One region of the Rhizobium sp. O111 genome, then DNA from elsewhere that is predicted to be linked to it. Evidence: riboswitches for the same ligand, from Rfam matches in the RefSeq annotation. Region 1 holds a riboswitch; each other region holds the start of a gene.
The links. A riboswitch is a leader RNA that binds a small molecule or an ion and turns the genes downstream of it on or off. The one in region 1 is predicted to bind thiamine pyrophosphate.
Positions count from the first base shown of each region.

Region 2: it holds a riboswitch for thiamine pyrophosphate, as region 1 does, so the genes downstream of both, thiM (hydroxyethylthiazole kinase) here and thiB (thiamine ABC transporter substrate binding subunit) in region 1, are expected to answer to the same signal.
Region 3: it holds a riboswitch for thiamine pyrophosphate, as region 1 does, so the genes downstream of both, thiC (phosphomethylpyrimidine synthase ThiC) here and thiB (thiamine ABC transporter substrate binding subunit) in region 1, are expected to answer to the same signal.

Region 1 is NZ_JBSHXL010000001.1:3,388,492-3,395,894, forward strand. It holds gene ACVTFQ_RS16950 (RNA polymerase factor sigma-32) at 1-68, shown strand, start outside; gene ACVTFQ_RS16955 (M48 family metalloprotease) at 132-1,676, opposite strand; gene ACVTFQ_RS16960 (thiamine ABC transporter ATP-binding protein) at 1,918-2,634, opposite strand; gene thiP (thiamine/thiamine pyrophosphate ABC transporter permease ThiP) at 2,627-4,276, opposite strand; gene thiB (thiamine ABC transporter substrate binding subunit) at 4,290-5,270, opposite strand; TPP riboswitch at 5,351-5,467, opposite strand; gene ACVTFQ_RS16975 (MDR family MFS transporter) at 5,540-7,075, opposite strand; gene ACVTFQ_RS16980 (MarR family winged helix-turn-helix transcriptional regulator) at 7,193-7,403, shown strand, end outside.
Region 2 is NZ_JBSHXL010000002.1:1,268,933-1,276,335, forward strand. It holds gene ACVTFQ_RS25415 (carbohydrate ABC transporter permease) at 1-515, shown strand, start outside; gene ACVTFQ_RS25420 (3-oxoacyl-ACP reductase) at 533-1,297, opposite strand; gene thiD (bifunctional hydroxymethylpyrimidine kinase/phosphomethylpyrimidine kinase) at 1,294-2,115, opposite strand; gene thiE (thiamine phosphate synthase) at 2,112-2,747, opposite strand; gene thiM (hydroxyethylthiazole kinase) at 2,744-3,547, opposite strand; TPP riboswitch at 3,596-3,691, opposite strand; gene ACVTFQ_RS25440 (Lrp/AsnC family transcriptional regulator) at 3,769-4,239, opposite strand; gene putA (trifunctional transcriptional regulator/proline dehydrogenase/L-glutamate gamma-semialdehyde dehydrogenase) at 4,360-7,403, shown strand, end outside.
Region 3 is NZ_JBSHXL010000003.1:1,063,177-1,070,579, forward strand. It holds gene thiO (glycine oxidase ThiO) at 1-319, opposite strand, end outside; gene thiC (phosphomethylpyrimidine synthase ThiC) at 321-2,147, opposite strand; TPP riboswitch at 2,239-2,350, opposite strand; gene ACVTFQ_RS31055 (IS256 family transposase) at 2,475-3,671, opposite strand; gene ACVTFQ_RS31060 (DUF1330 domain-containing protein) at 4,203-4,745, shown strand; gene ACVTFQ_RS31065 (hypothetical protein) at 4,910-5,128, opposite strand; gene ACVTFQ_RS31070 (DUF982 domain-containing protein) at 5,286-5,582, shown strand; gene ligD (non-homologous end-joining DNA ligase) at 5,708-6,754, shown strand; gene ACVTFQ_RS31080 (hypothetical protein) at 6,841-7,023, shown strand; gene ACVTFQ_RS31085 (GNAT family N-acetyltransferase) at 7,348-7,403, opposite strand, start outside.

The sequences.
Region 1 (7,403 bases):
AAAGCCGTGCCATGGAAAAGCTTCGGACAGCGCTCGTCAGCGCCGACCCGTACATGGCCGCGCACTAACCCCGATTACTCCGAGATTACTCCCCAGTGATGCAACTGGCCCGGCGCAAGCCGGGCCTCTTTTTATTCCGAGATGATTTTGACGCGGTCGCCGGGCGCAACGGACGCGCCGGTCGGCAGGGCGTTGATAAGCTTGAACAAATCGAGCTTGCGATCCGTTCCCATCATCCGCGCCGCGAGCGTGGTGATGTTATCTCCAGGCTGCACCGTCAGAACGCGCACCCGAAGCGGCTTCAGCGACGCAGCCTCGGCCGGCGTCATGCGCCGGAAGCTGGAGCGCAGCACGTCGGCCGTCGATTGCAGCGCGGTGCTTCCCTTCGGCACGGCCGTGAGGAAGCGGAAGATCTGCGAATTGTTGCGCACGACAGTCACGTCGAAATCCCAACGGTCGGCACTGGCGCGCGCGGTAGCGGCCTCCATGCCGTTGACGGTGATCTGCTGGATGGTCGACGGATCGAGCCCGGTGACCCAGCCGCTCGAGATATAATTGGTCAGCGACTGGTTCTGGTTGTCGGCCACGCCGTCGAAGCGGATCGCGATGTCGCCGGGACCGGTCGCCATCACGGCCTCGACCTTGTTGTCGATCTTGAAATCCGGCGGCACGTCGAAGCGAATGCCGAGACCACCATGCAGGAAGGTCTGGCCGCGAACATAGCCCTCTTCGGGGCTGTCGCCGTAGAGCAGGCCATCGATGCCGTCGAGATAATATCCGCGCCCGGTATCGCCGACCTTGCCCTCCTGGCCGAAGGCACGGGCGTGGTCGCGCGCAAGCTCTATGCGCTGCGCCGAGTTCGGATGGCTCGACAGGAAGTCCAGGCTCTGGTCGGCATCGGGATCGACCGACATGAAGCGGCTGTAGCCGGCCATGGAATCGAGGAAGCGGCTAGCCGCATAAGGATCATAGCCGGCTTCGCCGAGCATGCGTACGCCGATGACGTCGGCCTGCAATTCCTGCTGGCGCGAGAAGGCGGCAAGCCGCAGCTTGCCGCGCGCCAGCGCCTGCTTGCCCGCGATATCGCTCGAAAGCACCTCGGCGACGACGCGGCTGGCGATCACTTCCGCCTCTTCACGCTTCTGCCGCTCGATGCCGTGGTTGGCGGTGACGTGGCCCATTTCGTGCGACAGCACGGCGGCCACTTCCGACGCATCGTTTGCGAGCGCCAGAAGACCGCGGGTCACGTAGAGATAGCCGCCGGGCAGCGCGAACGCGTTGATCGCGGGCGAATTCAGTATGGTGATGCGGTAGGACTGGCTCGGATTTTCCGACACCGCCGTCAGCGCGCCGGCGATGCGCGCCACCAGCCGCTCGGTCTTGGCATCCTTGTACTCGCCACCATAGCTCGCGACGATGCGCGGATGCTCGCGCGCGCCCATGGCCGCACGCGGATCGTTCTTCTGCACTTCGTCGACGATCTGCGGATTGGACGAAGGGCCGACACTGGGCTGATAGGATTGTTCGAGCGCCGACTGACAGCCGTAGAGCGCCACGGTGGAGGCGGACAGGATCGACGCCCGTCGCGCCCAGCGGCACGCTGCGAAGAACACATCACTGGAAGGCGCGGGCAGTTTCCACGTCGTCATGCGGTCCAGTCTGGCTCTCCGAGTCATCGCGCTTCTCGGCCGGCTCGCCGTCATGGCGCCCCGGTCGTCTTCATCAAGGTTCAACAGGCGTACGCCCCCGTTTCCGCAGTGCACAATCGAGGACCCAAGTCTTTGCTTTAGCTGATTTCCGCATCGGTTGCATAGCGAGACTCTGCCTAAATATGGCGGCTTTATACTTTAGCAAGCCTAACGTGGTTAAGGAGTTCTCTGGGTCGCCGCAAATTATGGCGAAAGTGCCGTTGTCTTGTTAAGATTCGTCGATCCGCAGAAATTGCCGCAGCGCGGAATTGTTCTCGCCGGTCGAAAACCGCTCGATCGGCGCCGCCACCGCGACCCTGCCCTGATCGATGAAAATCGCATCGTCGGCAATCCGCCTGATCTCGTCGGCATCGTGCGACACGATCACGACGGTGTTGCCGCTGTCGCGATGCATGACCAGAAGCAACGCCGCCATGTCGCGCCGAAGGCTTGGATCAAGCGCGGCGAAGGGTTCGTCGAGCAAAAGGATGGGGCGTTGACGCACCAGCGCCCGGGCAAACGCCACCCGCTGCCGCTCGCCACCGGAAAGCGTCGCCGGCATCCGCTTTTCGAAGCCTGACAGCCCGACCTTCGCGAGCGCCGACGTAATCGCCCGCCGATCGGCATCGCCAAGTTTCAGCGCCGGATGAATGCCGAGCCCGATATTGGTGAAGACATTGAGGTGCGCAAAGAGATTGTTGTCCTGAAACACCAGCGACACGGGACGTTCGGCTGGATGCTGGTGGCCGATATCCTTTCCGTCAAACAGGATCTGTCCTCCATCCGCCGTATCGAAACCGGCCAGCAGATTGAGGAAGGTCGACTTGCCCGCGCCCGATGCGCCGGTGACGCCGATAACGGCGCCTTCGGGCAGCGCGCAATCGAACACGAATGAGTTCTGGCCCAGCCGCAGCGTCACGCCGCGCATCTCGATGGCATCAGTCATGCGATAGCGCCTCCCGCTTCGGTTCATCCGCCACCCCCGAGCCTATCGTGCCCGAAATCGTCAACAGCAGGCAGATCACCCCCAAGATCAGCGCCAGCCCATCCGCATCATTGGTGCGATAGCTCCCGAGACTGGAATAGACCAGCCACGGCAGCGTGACGAAACTATCCGAACCGAACAGCGCGACGGCGCCGAGATCGCCCAGCGACAGCGCCATGGCAAAGGACAGCGCCGTCAGCACCGGCTTGCGCAGATCCGGCCACGAGATGAGCCGCAGCTTGGCGAGGCCGGAGATGCCGAGGCTGGCGCTCAGCCGCTGCGTGCGGCGCTGGTGGATCGCATAGGCCGGCTCCAGCACCCTGACGACGAAAGGCATCGCCATCAGCGCATTGATGGCAACGACGAGCACCGGCGCCACGACATTGACGTCACCGACATCCCGCGCCGCCAGGAACCATCCCGTGGCGAGAACGATGGGCGGAAAGAGCAGCACGAGCGATGATGCCGCACCCATGGCAGCAAAGAAGGACCGCGTGCCGTACCGCGCTTTGCGCTCAAGCGAAAGCGTATGGCGCGCGCGCACGAGCGGCATCGACAGGGCGAACGACAGCAAGGCCGACGAGAGCGCCATCACACCGCTGGTGGCAAGCGCTCGCCAGAAGATCGCTTCACCGACGAGCTTCATCAGATCGGCGCGCAGGCCGGCGATGACGATGAAAAGCAGCGGCAGGCCGAGAAACAGCACCGCCAACGTGAGAAGCGCGCGATCGGCGACCCATGCACCGAGCAGCGCGCCATCAGGGCGCCGGATCGTGCGGCCCGCCGTCAGCCCCGCATCTCCGGATGCCGGCAGCAGCGATAGGATGCCGAGCACCACGGCCGTCAACGCGATCTGCAGTAGGGACAGGCCCACCGCGCGGCCAGGATCGAAATCGAAGCGCAGCGACTGGTAGATCGCCACCTCGATCGTGGTCGCTGCCGGTCCGCCGCCGAGCATCAGCACCAGCGTGAAGCTGGTGGCGCAAAGCATGAAGATCAGCCCGGCAACGCCAGGGATAACCGAACGCAGCACCGGCCACTCGATGAAGCGGAAGACGGACACCGGCCGCATGCCGAGACCGCTCGCCACCAGCCAGTATTCGCCCGGCACCCGCTCCAGCGCCGCCAGCATCAGTCGGCAGGCAAGCGGCAGGTTGAAGAACACATGCGCGAGCAGAATGCCCGACAGACCATAGATGCTGACGGGTTGATCGATACCCGCCCATGACAGCATCGTGTTGACGACGCCCTGCCGGCCCCAGATGCCGATCAGGCCGAGCGCGCCGATCAGCACCGGCAGCCCCATCGGTACCGCCATCAGCCGGATGATCCAGATGCGGCCGATAAACCGCGGCTGCCGCGCCAGCGCGCGCGCCACCGGGATGGCCAGCACGAGCGACAGCAACGTCGACAGCGTCGCCTGTAAAAGCGTGAAGCGCAAGACGCGCAGGATGTATGGATCAGAAACGATCGAACCGACAGGCATGCCGTCGGTGGAGATCAGCAGGGATAGCGTCGCGACCGTCACGAAGACGATGATGGCGGCGAGGCTGAGCGCCCCGCCGGCCAGCGCGTATCGTCTTTCGGACGGCGCAATAAGCATCAGTTCATGCTCATCAATTCATGCTCATGGCGGCCAGCCATTCGTCGATCCAGGCCTTGCGGTTCTTGGCGACCTCATCCGAGCTCATCAGGAAGGTCTTCGACGGATTGACGAGCTTGCCGAAAGCATCCGGCAGCGGCTCCGAAGTCTTGGACACCGGCATCATCCAGTTGTTGGTCGGGATCGTGTCCTGGAAGCCAGGCGTGACCATGAACTTCAGGAAGTCCTGCGCCAGCGCCTTGTCCGGCGCGTTCTTCAGCAGGCCCGCCACCTCGATCTGGATGTAGTGTCCCTCGGAGAAGGCGGCTGCCTGGTAGCGATCTGTGTTTTCCGAAACCATGTGATAGGCGGGCGACGTCGTATAGGAGAGCACCATCGGCGCCTCGCCCTTGGTGAACAGGCCATAGGCCTCCGACCAGCCGGGCGTCACCGTGAGTACACGCTTCTTGAGCTTGGCCCAGGCTTCCGGCGCCTTGTCGCCATAGACCGACTTCACCCAGAGAAGCAGGCCGAGGCCCGGCGTAGAGGTGCGGGGATCCTCGATCACGATCTTCTGCGCGGGATCGCCGTCTACCAGCTCCTTCAGGCTCGCCGGCGGCGTCTTGATCGTCTGCGTGTCGTAGATCACGGCGAAATGGCCGTAGTCATAAGGCACGAAGACGTCGTCCTTGAAGCCACCGGGGACCTGCAGCGCGCTGGTATCGACGCCGCTCGCATCGAACAGGCCGGTAGCCTTGGCTTCGGTGATCAGATTGGTGTCGAGGCCAAGCACGACATCCGCCTTGGTGCCCGATCCCTCAAGCTTCAAACGCGATAGCAGAGCCACGCCATCCGCGACGCTTACGAAGTTAACCGTGCAGCCGCAGGTCTTCTCGAACGCCGCCTTCACCTTCGGGCCGGGACCCCATTCGGAGGTGAAGCTCTCATAGGTGTAGATGGTGAGCGTCTTGTCGGCGGCGTATGCTGCCGTTGCCGAAAAGCCCGCCAACAGCATGGCGGCGCCGAGCGCATAGGTCTTGAAATGGGTCATGACACCTCTCCTCTAGGTTCAATGAAGGGGAAAAGGGCGGTGCCTGGTGTCACGCGTCTAATCCCTCCGCCGGTGTTAGCCGGATCAGGTTCCGCGGGTTGGCTTTCGCAAGCCTCTCAGCCAAGCATCCTTGAAGATACGAGGCACCCCGTTAGAGCGTCGCAAGGTGTATATCCGTAGCCGGCGTCTGGCAAGAGCGGACGTCGGCCAGGGTTTGTCAGCTAGGTTCGTGGCTATTCGGCGGCGTCGGCAGCCGCTTTCGTGGGCGCAGCGCCACCCGTGCGCGGCAGTTGGACCGGCTTCAACATCAGGGCCGCTACAAGCCCGATCAGAGCGATGCCGCAGGAGGTCATGAACAGCGGCACGAAGGCATTGGCATAGGCCTCGGCAACCGCCTGGCGTGCGGCCTCCGGCAAGGCGGCCAGCATCTTCGGCGTCAGCTGCTCGATATCGGCAACGCCGGGAATGGAGGAGCCGACGCGCGAGAGCTGCGAGCCGATGATCGCGCCGTAGATCGAGATCGCGATAGAGGCCCCGCCCATGCGCGACAGTGTCACCGAACCGGTCGCCGCACCGATATCGCGCACCGGCGCCGCGTTCTGCACGCCGATGATTGGCACCTGTTGTGCCAGGCCGACCCCGACACCCTGCAGTGTCATCACCGCGCCGATGAAGATGATCGGCGTGCCGGCATGAAACTGCGACAACAGCGCGAAGGCCAAGGCATTGCAGCTGAGGCTGGCGATAGCGAACGGCTTGTAGCGCCCCGTCACCGAGATGATCCGTCCGGCCGAGATCGACCCGCACATCAGGCCTCCGGTCAGCAGGATGAAGAGCAGCCCGGCCGCGGACGGAGAAAGCCCTGTCGTGGTCTGCAGGAAGAGCGCGAAGTAGTTCACCATGCCGATAGCGATGCCGCCGCTCATGATCGACATGATCAGCAGCAGGCTGAAGGTCGAATTGCGAAACAGCGACAGCGGAATGATCGGTTCGGCGGCACGGCGCTCGACGAACACCCACGACACCAGGAAGACCACGCCGGCGGTGATGATTGCGAGATTAAGCGGGGCGATCAGCGACCCGAACACCTGCGCGCCATCAGCGGCAAGCACAATACTCGTCGTCGTCAGCGCCAGCAGAATGGCGCCGGCATAATCGATCGTCGGGCGACGGTTCGGCTTGCGATAGGGAAGCATGAAAACCAAGCCGCCAAGCACAACGGCGCCGATCGGGATATTGACGAGGAAGATCGAGCGCCAGCCGAAGAGATCGCTCATCGTGCCGCCGAGCACGGGCCCGATAGCGCCCGACGCCATCAGCACAAGGCTGACATAGCTCTGGTATTTGGCGCGCTCGCGCGGCTCGAAGAGATCGGCCGTCACCGCGAAGATCGACACCATGATCCCGCCACCACCGAGACCCTGCAGCAGGCGCGCGGCGATCAGCGTGTTCATCGACACCGCCAGCCCGCAAACCGCCGAACCCACGGTGAAGATCAGGATCGCGGCCATCATCACATATTTGCGGCCGAAGAGATCGCCGAGCTTGCCATAGAGCGGCATCACCGCGCTGACAGCCAGCAGATAGGCCGAGCCGACCCAGCTGAACCGCTCAAGATGCCCGAACTCACCGACGATTGTCGGAAGCGCCGTGGCGACGATCTGGTTGTCGAGCATGGCCATGAACATGGCGGTCATCAGGAAAAGAAAGAGAATGAGCCGGCGACGGGGGTCGGTCACCAGCGGCTGCGCTGCGATCTGTGGGTTCATGGGGGCGATCTTTCTGGTTAGGGCGCAATTTATGTGCTATCAGCATATAAATGTCAACGTCATATAAATGACATCAGCATATTTTCCTCCCCGATCGCTTCTGTTATCCTCCACCCCATGACAGATACTTTGCAAATCGACCCCGACACCACGCCGACCGAAGATGATATCGCCCATATCGGCCAAAGCATGAGCCGTATGCGCATGATCACGGGGCGACGACTGATTGCCCGCCTCGCCATCGAAAAAGTGGCTCCGGATCTGGAGCTCTCACATCTGGATGTTCTCGAAGCCGTCAAGCTCGCCCGCAGAAATGGCGAGGTGACCG
Region 2 (7,403 bases), on a different contig from region 1:
TGCTGAACTATTTCCTGATCGGGCTGATGTTTCCGGCCGCGACCGCCATTCTGCCGCTCTTCATCCGCATCCGCGATCTCGGGCTGCTCAACACATACTGGGGCGTGGTGCTGCCGCAGGTGGCCTTCGGGCTTGGCATGAGCATACTCTTGTTCCGGAATTATTTTCGCAACCTCCCGGAAGAATTGTTCCAGGCGGCGGTGGTCGATGGCTGCGGCTACATGCGCTTCTTCTGGCATATCTGCCTGCCGCTTTCGCGACCGATCATCGCGACGGTCAGCATCATCTCCTTCGTCGGCAGCTGGAACAGCTACATCCTGCCGCTGATTATGCTGAACTCGGAGAAGATGTACCCCTGGCCGCTCGGCATCATGGTCTACCGCGGCGAATTCGGCACCGCCTGGCAGCTGGTGCTCGCCTTCATTACGCTGACCATCATGCCGACCGTCATCGTCTTCTTCCTGGCGCAGAAGCATATCATCGCCGGCTTGACCGCAGGCGCGGTCAAGTCGTGATGATAGCCCGGTGACGTTCAGCCAAAAACAAGGCCGCCATCGACAATAAGGTTCTGGCCGGTAACCGCCCGCGCCCAAGGGCTGGCGAAGAACAGCACGGCGTCGGCGGCTTCTTCCGGCGTCGTCACGCGGCGCAGCGGCGTGCTGCCGGCAACGAGATCGAACACCGCCTCGGGCGTCCCGGCGCTGGCATCGGTGGTCCGCAACAATCCGCCGGAGACCATGTTCACGGTGATCCCATCAGGTCCGAGTTCGGCAGCGGCGGTGCGGGTCAGCGACAACAATGCACCCTTTGCCGCCGTATAGTCGTGATAGGGAACAACCGGGTTTTGGAAGAGATTGGTGCCGATCGTGACAACGCGTCCAAAGCCGGCTGCGGCCATTACCGGGCGCGTTGCCTGGATGAGGTTCAAAGCACCCTTCACCGCCGTATCGAGTTGCGCGGTCATTTCTTCCCAGCTGAGCTCGCCGAGTTTCGGGCGAGCGTCGCCGTTGAAGCTGAAATCGGCGAGCGCATTGTGCACGACTGTCGTCGGCGATCCGAGCCTGCGGGTAACATCGGCCACCAGCTCGCTCACGGCCGCGCCGTCGCGGATATCGGCCTGAAACGCATGCGCCCGCTCGCCGAGGCTTTTCGCCAGCGCCTCGGCCTGTTCCCGGCTGTTGCGATAGTTGATCGCCACCTTCGCGCCCTCGCGGGCGAAAGCCCTTGCGATCGCCGCCCCGAGCCCGCGCGCGGCGCCGGTTACGATCACCGTCTGCTCACTGATCGGCAATGTCATTTCGCGTCTCCTTCCGCTGTCGTCCAAAGTTCGTGAAAGTGCTGGACCGGGCCATGTCCCGAGCCGACGTCGAGCGTGCCGGCAGCAGCCACCGCGCCGGCGAGATAGGTCTTTGCGGCTGCCACCGCCTGTGGCAGCGTCGCGCCCTTGGCAAGCTCGGCCGCAAGTGCGCTCGACAGCGTGCAGCCGGTGCCGTGGGTGTTTGCGGTCGGGATCCTGGCGGCCTCGAACCAGGCGAGGCCGTCTTCCGTTGCCAGCACATCGGGGCTCTGGTCACCCTTGAGATGACCGCCTTTGACAAGCACGGCAGCGGCCCCCAAAGCGCGCAGCGCTTCGGCCTGCTCGCCCATCTCCCGGCGACTCTCGACCAGATCGGTGCGCAGCAACGCGGCTGCCTCAGGCAGATTGGGCGTCAGGAGCGTCGCAAGCGGCAGCAGCCTGCGCAGAAGCACATCGACCGCAGCGGGATCGAGTAGCTTCGCACCACCCTTGGCCACCATCACAGGATCAAGCACGATCGGGATGCCGGTATGAAGCTTGAGAACGTCGGCGACCGCATCGGCGATTTCGGCATTGGCGATCATGCCGATCTTGACGGCATCGACGCGGACATCGGCGAACACGGCCCTGATCTGATCCGCCACGAAGCCTGGCGGGACAAGATGAACGCCGGATACGCCCTGCGTATTCTGAGCGGTCAACGCGGTGAGCGCCGCCATGCCATAGACGCCCCGCGCGGCAAACGCCTTGAGATCGGCCTGGATGCCCGCGCCGCCCGATGGATCGGATCCGGCGATGGAGAGAACGTTACGGATCATCGTGATCTCCCTTGAATTGCCTCTGAAAGCTCGCGGGCGGCGGCGCGAGGATCGGCCGTGCCGCAAATTGCCGAGACGACAGCAATCCCGTCGGCGCCGGCTGCAAAAACACCGCTGACATGCGCAAGCTTCAGCCCACCGATGGCAACGGAGGGAACCGGGCAGGCGGCGACGAGACGTGCAAGACCGTCGAATCCGATCGGCTGCTTATGGTCCGGCTTGGTCGGCGTCGCGAAGACCGGCCCGATGCCGGCATAATCGACCAATGCGGGATCGACCGCAGCCGCGAGCGCCTCGGTCTCCACCGACAGGCCGAGGATCATGCCGCGCCCGATGCGCTCGCGCGCGGCGCGCACGACCATATCGTCCTGGCCGACATGCAGTCCATCGGCGCCGATCGCGATGGCCGCCTCGACATCGTCGTTGACGACAAGCAAAGCGCCCGTCCCGGCAAGCGCTTCCTTCAGAGCAAGGCCGGTCTCGATCATGCGCGCGGTGGAGGCATGCTTGTCGCGCAGCTGCACGACCGTCGCGCCACCGGCAACGGCGCGCCTTGCTGTTTCGACCATGCCGATGCCGGCGCAAAGCTCGGGATCGAGGACGAGATAAAGCGAAAGATCGATCCCTTTCATAGCATCCGCACCCGCGCATTGTTGTTGATCGCGGCGCCGTCTGTCGCCGCGAGGACGTCGAGAAACCGCCAGGAGAATGAACCCGGCCCCTCCGCACCGCGCGCCGCGTCTTCACCGGCGACGGCGAACATGGCGAGTGCTGATATTGTCGCCTCAAACGGTGCATCCGGCCTGATCGCGGCGAAGGCGCCGACGAGGCATGTCAGCGAGCAACCGAGCGCCGTCACCTGCGGCATCAGCGATGAGCCGCCCTCGATGCGGCAGGCGCGCGCGCCATCGGTGACAAAGTCGACCTCGCCCGTTACCGCGACCACGGCCTGATGCTTGTTTGCGATATGGCTGGCTGCAGCTTCCGCCTGCTCCACGGGATCACGGCTGTCGACGCCCTGCCCCCGGCTCTCGCCACCGGCGAGCGCGATGATCTCGGAGGCGTTGCCGCGAATGATGGTCGGGCGAAGCGCCAGCAGATCCGCGACGGCTTGCCTGCGAAAGGCAGTCGCATAGTGGGCGACGGGGTCGAGAACCCATGGCCTAGCGCTGGCATTCGCCGATCTGGCGGCGGCGCGCATGCCGTTCATCCAGCTCGGCGAGAGCGTGCCGATGTTAACAGTCAGCGCGCCGGAGATGGCCGCGAACTCGCCGGCTTCTTCCTCGGCATGCACCATGGCTGGCGACGCGCCGGCCGCGAGCAGCACGTTTGCGGCGACGTTCATCGCAACGAAATTGGTGATGCACTGAACGAGCGGCTTTTGCGCACGCATGGCATCAAGCATCGAACCGGGAGATCTGTCGTCTTTCATCATGCCCCTTTCGGGCGGGGCAAGACGCGGGAACCCTGATAGCAATGCCGAAGGGTCCGAGCGACTCCCTCCGCCAGCATTATCTGGTTCAGGTTCAAAGGGTACTTCTCAGTCTGCCGTCGGCAAACGCCCCTGTCTCTCAATGGGTCTGTTCTGTCAGAGAAGCCGACCGCTGTCACGCGCAAAATGACAGGAGCCCAGAGCCCGCAATCGACCGCCGATCAGGCGCCGTTCTCCTTGATCGCTTCCATGGCAACGAAGGTCGATGTGTTGGCGACGAAGGGAAGGCTGGAGATCTTCTCGCCCAGCACGAGGCGATAATTGGCGATGTCGGACGTGCGTATCTTCAGCAGATAATCGAATGCGCCCGCGATCATGTGGCACTCCTCGACTTCCTGCAGCTTGCGAACCGCGACGTTGAACGCGTTCAGCGCGTTCTCCCTGGTGTCGGAGAGTTTCACCTCGGTAAACGCCACATGGTTGCGGCCGAGCTTGTTGACGTCGATGATGGCGCGGAAGCCGAGAATGTAGCCATCCTCGATCAGCCGCTTGAGCCTGACCTGGCAGGGCGTGTTGGACAGGCCCACGCGTTTGGCGAGGTCGGTCACCGACATCCGGCCATCGGCGACGAGCGCCTCAAGTATGCGTTGATCAAATTGGTCGATTTCTCTTATATTTCCCGCGCCAGCCACAATAATTCCCTTCAATATGAATATTGAATAGCGAACTAAAGACTAGAACGCTCAAAATCAAGTGAAATTGACTTTTTGAAATCTGCTAGCTTTCCAACATCAGCGGATCAGGAGCCCAGCATGGCAATCACCACCGACGCGGCAGCAGTCGAAGTCACAGTAGAGCAGGCCAACGGCTCTGCAAATCCCTTTGAAGGATTTGCCACTCCGATCAGCGAACAGAGTGATCTGCGCCGCGCCATCACGGCTGCCTACCGCACGCCGGAGACGATCTGCGTGCCACGCCTGGTTGAGGCAGCCGCCCTTCCCGGTCACGTCAGGAAAGCCGCCGCCGACACCGCCCGCAAGCTGATCGAAGCGCTGCGCGCCAAGCACAAGGGAACCGGCGTCGAGGGACTGGTGCACGAATACTCGCTCTCCAGCCAGGAAGGCATCGCGCTGATGTGTCTGGCCGAGGCGCTGCTGCGCATTCCCGATACGGCAACGCGAGACGCTCTTATCCGCGACAAGATTTCCGAGGGCGATTGGAAGGCACATCTCGGCGGCGGTCGCTCGCTCTTCGTCAATGCCGCGACCTGGGGTCTTGTCGTCACCGGCAAGCTGACATCGACGGTCGCCGACCGCAGCCTTTCGGCTGCTCTGACCCGTCTGATCGCCCGCTGCGGCGAACCGGTGATCCGCCGGGGCGTCGACATGGCGATGCGGATGATGGGCGAGCAGTTCGTCACCGGCGAGACCATCGACGAAGCGTTGCAGCGGGCAAAGCCGCTCGAGCAGCGCGGCTTCCGCTATTCCTATGACATGCTGGGCGAAGCCGCGACGACGGGCGACGACGCGAAGCGCTACTACAAGGATTACGAGACAGCGATCCACGCCATCGGCAAGGCGTCTGATCGGCGCGGCATCTACGAAGGGCCGGGCATCTCGATCAAGCTTTCGGCGCTGCATCCGCGCTACGCGCGCGCGCAGAGCGCCCGCGTCATGGACGAGTTGCTGCCGAAGGTGAAGGCGCTGGCGCTGATCGCCAAGTCCTGCGACATCGGCCTCAACATCGACGCCGAAGAGGCCGACCGCCTCGAATTGTCGCTCGACCTTCTGGAAGCGCTTTGCCTCGATCCCGATCTGGAAGGTTGGAACGGCATGGGCTTCGTTGTCCAGGCCTATGGCAAGCGCTGCCCCTTCGTGCTCGATTTTATCATCGACCTCGCGCGCCGCGCCGGCCGCCGCATCATGGTGCGCCTGGTGAAGGGCGCTTACTGGGATGCGGAGATCAAGCGCGCGCAGGTCGACGGCCTCGCGGACTTCCCTGTCTTCACCCGCAAGATCTACACCGACGTTTCCTACATCGCCTGCGCCAGGAAGCTTCTGGCGGCGACCGACGCCGTCTTCCCGCAGTTCGCGACCCACAACGCCCAGACACTGGCGACCATCTACCAGATGGCCGGCTCGGATTATTATGTCGGCAAGTACGAGTTCCAGTGCCTGCATGGCATGGGCGAGCCGCTTTACGACGAGGTGGTCGGCAGGCAGAACCTGAACCGCCCCTGCCGCATCTACGCCCCAGTCGGCACGCACGAAACGCTGCTTGCCTATCTCGTGCGCCGCCTGCTCGAGAATGGCGCCAACTCCTCCTTCGTCAACCGGATCGCGGATCCAAACGTCTCCATCGACGAACTGATCGCCGACCCGGCCGAGATCGTCTCGAAGATGCCGATCGTCGGGCAGAAGCACGACAAGATCTCGCTTCCCGGCGAACTCTACGGCACCCGCGTCAACTCCGCGGGCCTCGATCTCTCCAGCGAAACGGTACTGAACCACCTGTCCCATCTGCTGGGCGAAAGCGCCACTAGGGGCTGGCGCGCCCTGCCGAGCCAGGCGACCGACATCAACGGCGCGCGCGACGTGCTCAACCCCGCCGACCATAGGGACGCGGTCGGTCAGGTGCGTGAAGCAACGCCATCGGAGGTCGCAGCAGCGATGCAGGCGGCGAAGGCGGCAGCGGCATCCTGGGCCGGCGTTTCGCCCGCCGATCGTGCCTCGTTGCTCGACACCGCCGCTGACATCATGCAGACACGCATGGAGACGCTCCTCGGCCTCATCATCCGCGAAGCCGGCAAGTCGGTGCAGAACGCCATCGCCGAAGTGCGCGAGGCGATCGACTTCCTGCGCTATTATGCCGAACAGGCGCGCCGGACGCTGGGGCCGTCACACGCGCCTCTGGGCCCTGTCGTCTGCATCAGCCCGTGGAACTTCCCGCTGGCGATCTTCAGCGGTCAGGTCGCCGCGGCACTCGTCGCCGGCAACCCGGTTCTGGCAAAGCCCGCCGAGGAAACGCCGCTGATTGCTGCGGAGGCCGTCAGGATCCTGCATGAGGCGGGCATTCCCCAGGATGTCGTACAGCTGGTTCCGGGCGAAGGTAGCGTCGGTGCGGCGCTTGTCGCTGCGCCGGAGACGGCGGCCGTGATGTTCACCGGCTCGACCGAAGTTGCCCGGCTGATCCAGGCAGAGCTCGCCAAGCGGCTCTCCGCCGACGGCAAGCCGATCCCGCTCATCGCGGAAACCGGCGGCCAGAACGCCATGATCGTCGATTCCTCGGCGCTTGCCGAGCAGGTCGTGGGCGACGTCATCGCATCGGCCTTCGATAGCGCCGGCCAGCGCTGCTCGGCGCTGCGCATTCTTTGCCTGCAGGACGATGTCGCCGACCGCACGCTGACGATGCTGAAGGGCGCGCTGCGCGAACTGACGATCGCCAACACCAATCGCCTCTCCGCCGATATCGGCCCCGTCATCACCGCCGATGCGAAGGAGATCATCGAGACCCACGTGAAGTCGATGCAGGCGCTTGGCCGCCAGGTCGAACGCATCGAGCTACCGACAGAGACGCAGCATGGCACATTCGTCGCTCCGACGATCGTGGAGCTCAAGAACATCGCCGAACTGAAGCGGGAAGTGTTCGGGCCCGTGCTGCATGTCATCCGCTGGCGCCGGCAGGATCTGGACCGGCTCGTCGATGAGATCAACGCCACGGGCTATGGCCTGACCTTCGGCCTGCACACGCGCCTCGACGAAACCATCGCTCGCGTGACCTCCCGCATCGAGGTCGGCAACGTCTACGTCAACCGCAACGTCATCGGCGCCGTGGTCGGCGTTCAGCCCTTCGGCGG
Region 3 (7,403 bases), on a different contig from region 1:
CATACCCCGTCGTGCGGCCGGCGAAGCGCTTCAGCTCCGCATGGTCGCGCGCGGGCGCCAGCACCAATGTGCCGTTCCGTTTGACCTCGCGCGGCAGCATCGCCTCCCAACGGTCGGGCGCATCCTGTCCTTCGTGCAGCACGGCCTCGTCAGCGCTCTCGCGCTCGCACCAAGGCGCCAGCATGCCGCCTGCGAGCCAGGAGGCGGCGGCCGAAAAGCCCGCGTTCGGATCGAAGACGGTCACCTCGGCGCCTCGCGCGCTGAGTTCTCGGGCAACGGTGAGGCCGGCGACGCCGGCCCCTTTGACAAAGACGCGCATCTCAGCTGCCCGGTTGCGCGGTGGCGTCGACGGCCATGTAGAGATCGCCGCCGTCGCGATATTTCGCCGCCATGGCGTCCAGTCCCTCCTTCTGCGCTTCGGCGCGGATATCGTGGGAAATCCGCATCGAGCAGAATTTCGGGCCGCACATGGAGCAAAAATGCGCGACCTTGTGCGCTTCCTTCGGCAGCGTCTCGTCGTGGAAGCCGCGGGCCGTTTCCGGGTCGAGCGACAGGTTGAACTGGTCCTCCCAGCGGAACTCGAAGCGGGCGCGCGACAGCGCATCGTCGCGCAGCTGGGCGGCCGGATGCCCCTTGGCGAGATCGGCGGCATGGGCGGCGATCTTGTAGGTGATGACCCCGGTCTTCACGTCGTTGCGATCCGGCAGGCCGAGATGCTCCTTCGGCGTGACGTAGCAGAGCATCGCCGTGCCGAACCAGCCGATCATCGCCGCACCGATGCCGGACGTGATGTGGTCGTAGCCCGGCGCGATATCGGTCGTCAGCGGCCCGAGCGTATAGAACGGCGCCTCGCCGCAGACGGCCAACTGCTTGTCCATGTTTTCCTTGATCTTGTGCATCGGCACATGGCCAGGGCCTTCGATCATGACCTGGCAATCCTTGGCCCAGGCGATCTTCGTCAGTTCGCCCAGTGTTTCCAGTTCCGCGAATTGCGCGGCATCGTTGGCGTCGGCGATCGAGCCGGGCCGCAGGCCGTCGCCCAGCGAGAAGGACACGTCATAGGCGCGGCAGATGTCGCAGATTTCCTCGAAATGCTCGTAGAGGAAGCTCTCGCGGTGGTGATGAAGACACCACTTGGCCATGATCGAGCCGCCGCGCGAGACGATGCCGGTGACGCGGTTGACCGTCAGCGGGATGTATTGGAGCCGCACGCCGGCATGGATGGTGAAGTAGTCGACTCCCTGTTCGGCCTGCTCGATCAGCGTGTCGCGATAGACCTCCCAGGTCAGGTTCTCGGCGATGCCCTCGACCTTTTCCAGCGCCTGGTAGAGCGGCACCGTGCCGATGGGGAGCGGCGAGTTGCGGATGATCCATTCGCGGATGTTGTGGATGTTGCGGCCGGTCGAGAGGTCCATGACGGTATCGGCACCCCAGCGCGCCGCCCAGACCATCTTCTCGACCTCTTCGGCCATCGAGGAGGTGACGGCGGAGTTGCCGATATTGGCGTTGATCTTCACCAGGAAGTTTCGGCCGATGATCATCGGCTCGGCTTCGGGGTGGTTGATGTTGGCGGGAATGATGGCGCGTCCGGCGGCCACTTCCTGGCGCACGAATTCAGGCGTGACGTGATCGGGAATATGCGCGCCGAAGCTCTCGCCGTCGCGGATCATCGCGTCCGCCTTCGCCTCACGGCCGAGATTTTCGCGGATGGCGATGAATTCCATCTCCGGCGTGATGATACCGCCACGCGCATAGGCAAGCTGGGTCACGGCCTTGCCGTCGGTGGCGCGCAGTGGCTGGCGCTTACCCGGGAATTCGGGTGTCAGGCGCTCGCCGCTGGCAAAGCCGTTATCCTCGGGCCTTACCCGCCGGCCGTCATAGGCCTCGACGTCGCCACGGGCGAGAACCCAGTCGCGCCGGAGCGCGGGAAGGCCGCGCTCGATGCTGATGTCGGCGCCTTCGACGGTGTAGATGCCGGACGAATCATAGACCGTGACCGGCGGCTCGCCTGAGGTCGGGTGGACGCTGATCTCGCGCATGGGAACGCGGATATCCGGGTGGATCTGGCCCGGGATATGGATCTTGCGGGAGGCCGGCAGCGGGCCGGTGGTGACTGTGGGGGTGATGGTCTTTGCGGCGATATTCATGGTTTGAGGCTCCAAGTTTTCGATTGGAGACCCAGTCCTCAGCCGGAATGATGAAAAGACGCCGGCATGGAATCCACGCGGGAATCCCGGCCTTCGAGCGCTTGCACCGTCCCTACGCCAGTATGAACTGGATCAGGTTCAACGGGTCACTGCGCACGATAGCAGAATCTCAGCCCCTTGACGGGACACCCCTGGTGAATGACGCAAGGTTATTGCTGACTAACGGTCTGCGTCAAGCCGTGTGTCGGATTATTGGTCTGGACAGCCAAGTCCTCCGTAAACTGGTCGTGTACGGCAAGTCCTGCAAATAGCGGCTTGGCCTGCTGGTCAGGCTGCTTGACGCAGGTCGGCTTTTTTCATCTCCTTCAAGTCGTTCATGTTGAGATAGCGGTTTGCCTCGAGCCAGTTTTCGTGGGTCTCTACTGCGAGCGAACGGATGAGGCGTAGGCAACTGTCCTCGTTGGGAAAGATGCGCAGCACGATCGTCCTGCGTTTGATCTCCTCGTTGAAACGCTCGAGCATGTTTGTGGACTTCATGTGTTTGTGGTGCTGGCGAGGCAGCCTGTAGAAGGTGAATGTCTCCTCGATGGTCTCCTCCGCCCAGCTTGCGAGTTTGGGGTATCGCGGTGACCATTTTCTCAGCCAAGCAGCGAGATCGCTCTTGGCCTCTGACAATTCCCGGCGATCATAGATCCAACGCAGTTCCTGGAGGCAATCGTCGTCTGCTTTGCGCGGCAGGTGATCGAGTGCGTTGCGAAGGAAATGAACATAGCAGCGCTGGAACCATGCGTCGGGCAGCACCTCGCGAACGGCGGCGCGCAAGCCGGCATGGTCATCGGCAACGATGTATTCGACACCGTGCAGTCCGCGCTGTTTGAGGCCGAGCAGGAAGTCCTTCCACGACGAGTGGCTCTCTCGGTTGGCAAGCTCGACTGCAAGGATCTGACGACGCCCTTCCCAATCGATTCCGAGCGCGACAAGCACGGCGCACGAGCGAACGACACCTGCCTGGCGGACTTTCTCGTACTTCGCATCGATGATGAGATAGGCGAACGGCTCGTCCAGCCGCCGTTCGGCAAAAGCCGTCAAACTCTCGTCCAGTCGCTTGTTGATCGCGGATATCGTCGAAGCTGAGAAGCTGTGGCCGCATAGCTCTTCAGTGATCGCCTTCACCTTCCGGGTCGAAACGCCCTGAACGTACATCTCCGCCAGCGACGCTACTAGCGCCTGTTCGGAGCGTTGATAGCGCTCAAACAGCTCAGTTGAAAACCGCCCATCGCGGTCCTGCGGCACTCGCAGCTCCAGCTTGCCGACTCGCGTGATCAGCGTTCGATTGTAATGCCCGGAACGATAGCCGATCCGAGCCTCGGCCCGTTCACTCTTTGCGGCACCGAGTGCCTCGGTCATCTCGCCTTCCAGCATCTCTTGCAGCAGATCCTGCATAATCATGCGCAATGCGTCGTGGTTTGCACCCATCAAATCTTTGACGGCGGCTATCGATGGTTTATTCTCACTCCTGGTCATGGTGGGGCTCCTAGGGAGTTGGTGACGTTAGACATCACCAGCCTGCCATGGCCGCTCAAATCCTCAATAGATTTTTGCAGAACCTCCCGCACACTACCCGTAAACTTGCCTGATATCTCCTAGGTTGTTGGTTCGTACCCCATCAATGCGTACAGCTACTACCAGGCTGATATTCAGGCCGCCCAATATGGGACGTAACGCGCGTTACGCTTTCCTTGGCCGGGATCGGCTGGTGCGATGCGGTTGAGCTTAATCGACTCGGTAATAACGGCCGAGACTGCCTGATATTCGTCCATAGTGTTCGGCTTTCAGATTGTCGAATACCGTCGCCACGGCGCTCAGCCACTTCCTGCGGGACGCGCATCGTCGCTTCCTTGGGAATCCGGTTCGTGCCGTGAATCTCCCATTCCCGGTAGACGGCGTCACGTATTCCATGGCCCGCTTCGCGACGGCCAGGCTCCTCCTCGTGAAGCATGAGCGAGGTGCCGGGCAGGAGGCGACCGAACGCTTTTTTCGGGCGTGGCGGGACAGATGCGCTTTGCCTTCTCCAGTTTCGAGATCTGGCAGTTCGAAAGCGGAATCTGCTCACTTGTACGCTCCGCGTCGATCCTCGAGGAGCGGTATCCAGAGCGCCGGTCCGTACTTATGCGGCGTTGGCGCGAGCAAGATCGAGACCGGCGCTCGTTCCTGACAGTTTCTGACGGAGCGACCGCGTTTTCGCCCGACGTCTTTGCCAAGTTCCTAGCTGAAGAGGACGACGCTCCTGTCGTGATGCTGAACCTTCTACGGTTCGTCCCAGATGGCGGCCGTGAACGGCATTTGCAATACCTGAGACTGGCCGAACCCATTCTTGCCCGCTTTGGCGCACGGATCCTATTCCGTGGCGACGGCCTCGACGTTCTGACGACGGGGCAGGTGGAAGGGTGGGACGCGGTGCTGCTAGTGCAGTATCCCCGGCGGACCGCCTTCCGTGAGATGGTGGAAGACGCCGAGTACCAGAAGGCGTTCGAGGTGGGAAAGGCGGCGCTTGCAGATATCGTCCTGCAGCCTCTGCAGATCTCGAAAGGACTTTGAAACAACCTAGGCTGCCGCGCCGTAAAGCTGCGGCAGCCCTCATGCGCTTCGCGCGTTCGCACTGGAGGCGTGGCAGGGCTCCTCAAGCGGAAGTGGGTTTTCGATTCAAGATCCTCATCGTCCGTATCTGCGCCGCAAGCGCGAGCATCGCCTTCTACACCGTTTCATCCGATCTGTTCGATGTTGCTTGCGATGTCCTGGATGACTCTTTCAGCGGCGTCGTCGACGGGTGCGACCTTTCCAGTTTTTACAAGCAGACCCCTCAGCGCCCCGGACGCTGACACTCCCTTTTCGAGAAGCAGACGCCGGTCGGCAGGGGCTAGCGTCTCCACACGGTTCGCCGCCCGTACGAACTCTGAAATCATGTCGGTCGTCACGGTCAAAGGGAGTTCACCTCCGGCATAGGCTTGCCCGCGAACTTGGAAGAGTTGACGTCCCGAGACACTCTGCGAGGAGTGCCTTTTTCCCTGATCGTTTTCGTCACGGAACCGAATCGATGTTCACGCTTTGATTCGCTGAATGTCAGGAGAGTATCGCGTCATGAACAGCTCCCACGTCCAGGTTCATATCCGCCCGCTCCATGTCGAAATCGACGGTCTCGCGCGATACCGCCAGGCCTATACCGTAGACGAGCTTGCGGGCCTGCTGCTCAGCGTGAGCTGGCCCCTCAGCGGAAAACAGACGTCCGAGTTCCACCACGCGCTCGCGACCTCGCTCGACGCCTTGGAATTTTATATCGATCCGGAGGTGGCGCGCGCGGCATTCGTAGACGCCGCGCATGTCGCAGGGCTGCACGTGCTGCCGGACGACATGTCGGCAATGAAGCTCGCGGGTTGAGAAAAGAAGCCCCGCCTCGGGACGGAGCAGGCTGAGGTCATGCTGCACCCAGTTAGTTGAAGCCAGACGAAACCACTATCTCCCGCTCGTACGACGTGTTCCTTAGATCAGTGTAAGTAGTCCTCATGAGTAGCCGCCGACCATGCTCCCAGCCGCTTCTAGCCGACGACGCGCCAGTCAGGAGCCGCGCGAGAAAGCCCCGCGATCCCAAGCAGCCGCAACTGCCTTTCGACGCGATGCCGGAGAGAGTCGAGCCCTGCCTCGCGCAGCTCCGTCCGAAGCCGCCCGGCCGTGACAGGTATCTGTATGAAGTGAAGCTGGACGGCTACAGGCTGGCCATCCACATTGAGCCAAAACGGGTTCGCATCCTGACCCGCGGCGGGCACGACTGGACGCACCGATTTCCAGCCATCGCGGCCGCGGCGAAGGAACTGGGGGTGGCGACCGCCATCCTCGACGGGGAGGCGGTGGTCTACGACGCCGAAGGACGGACCGATTTCGGAGCGCTGCAGCAGAGCCTGGGCGGCCGCGGGGGAAAGCGGTCGTCGAGCGAGGCAATATTCGTCGCGTTCGACCTCCTCTATTTCGATGGACATGACGTCCGGGGCATGGAGCTTGCGAGCCGACGCCATCTGCTGGAAAGCCTGCTGGCCGACGCCCCGGAAGCGATACAGTTTTCCGAGGAGATCGAAGGGGACGGCGACGCCATCTTCGAAGCAGCCTGCGTGCACGGTCTCGAAGGCATCATCGCAAAGGACAGGGACAGTGCCTATCGATCAGGCCGTCTCGGCGACTGGTACAAGATCAAATGTATCCAGTCCGAGAGCTTCATGGTCGTCGGCTACGAGCGGTCGGCGTCCGCGCGCGGCGGGATCGGCAGCCTTCTCCTCGCCGCCTGGAGCGGCCACGACCTCGGCTACGTCGGATCGGTCGGAACCGGATTCAAGGAACGCGACGCCCAGGAGCTGCGCGGCCTTCTCGACAAGCTGGCAACGAAGAAGGCGCCGGTCGCTTACGAGGGTCGGCGGAAAAACGTCGTCTGGTGCCAGCCGACTTTGGTCGCTGAGATCGAATTCAGGGCATGGACGCACGACGGGAAGCTCCGCCATGCGGCTTACAAGGGGCTGCGCGACGTCCAGGACAATGCCGCCGTCTACCGGATCGAGAGCTGACATCCTGCACTTCAGTCCTCACGCGGACGGCGCGCAACATTTTTGGAATCTCGCGCGTTTCAGGTGTTCCGAAGAAGGAGACAGTCATGTCAAAACGCGAACTCATCGACACCGGAACCGACCAGCGCTACGTGCGCCGCGACGAGAAGGGACAGTTCAAGAAGTCGACCGACGTGGGCCGGTCTTTGTCCGCAGACAAGCGTCACAAGTCCAAGACGGAAGCGAAGCGCGGCGAAGGTGATCGCGGCGACCACCATGCGAAGCACTGATGCAGATCGGTCCGTCGTTCAACGAACTACCACCCGCGGAGCGTCAGGCCGTCCCTGAACGGCTTGCCGTCACCCTCGAAACAAACGCCGCGTGGGCGAACGACGAGGGCAACGACGCATTGGGAATGATGATGCGTTCGGTCGGCACGGCCCTGCTATCCGTTGCGGGCGATTTGGCCGATACGGATATCGCGCTCGCCGAGGACGTCGCCGTTCGGGCGGTCGGCCCGATCACACGTCCCATCTCAGACATCCTCAGTATGCCGTCGGGCCGACACTTCATTGAAAGCGTTGACGCCTCCCAAACCGCGGACTGCTTGTTCTTCAGCCTTCCCGTCGCGCCCAGGCCTTGCGGAGCGCCGCCATCGTCTGCCGATAGG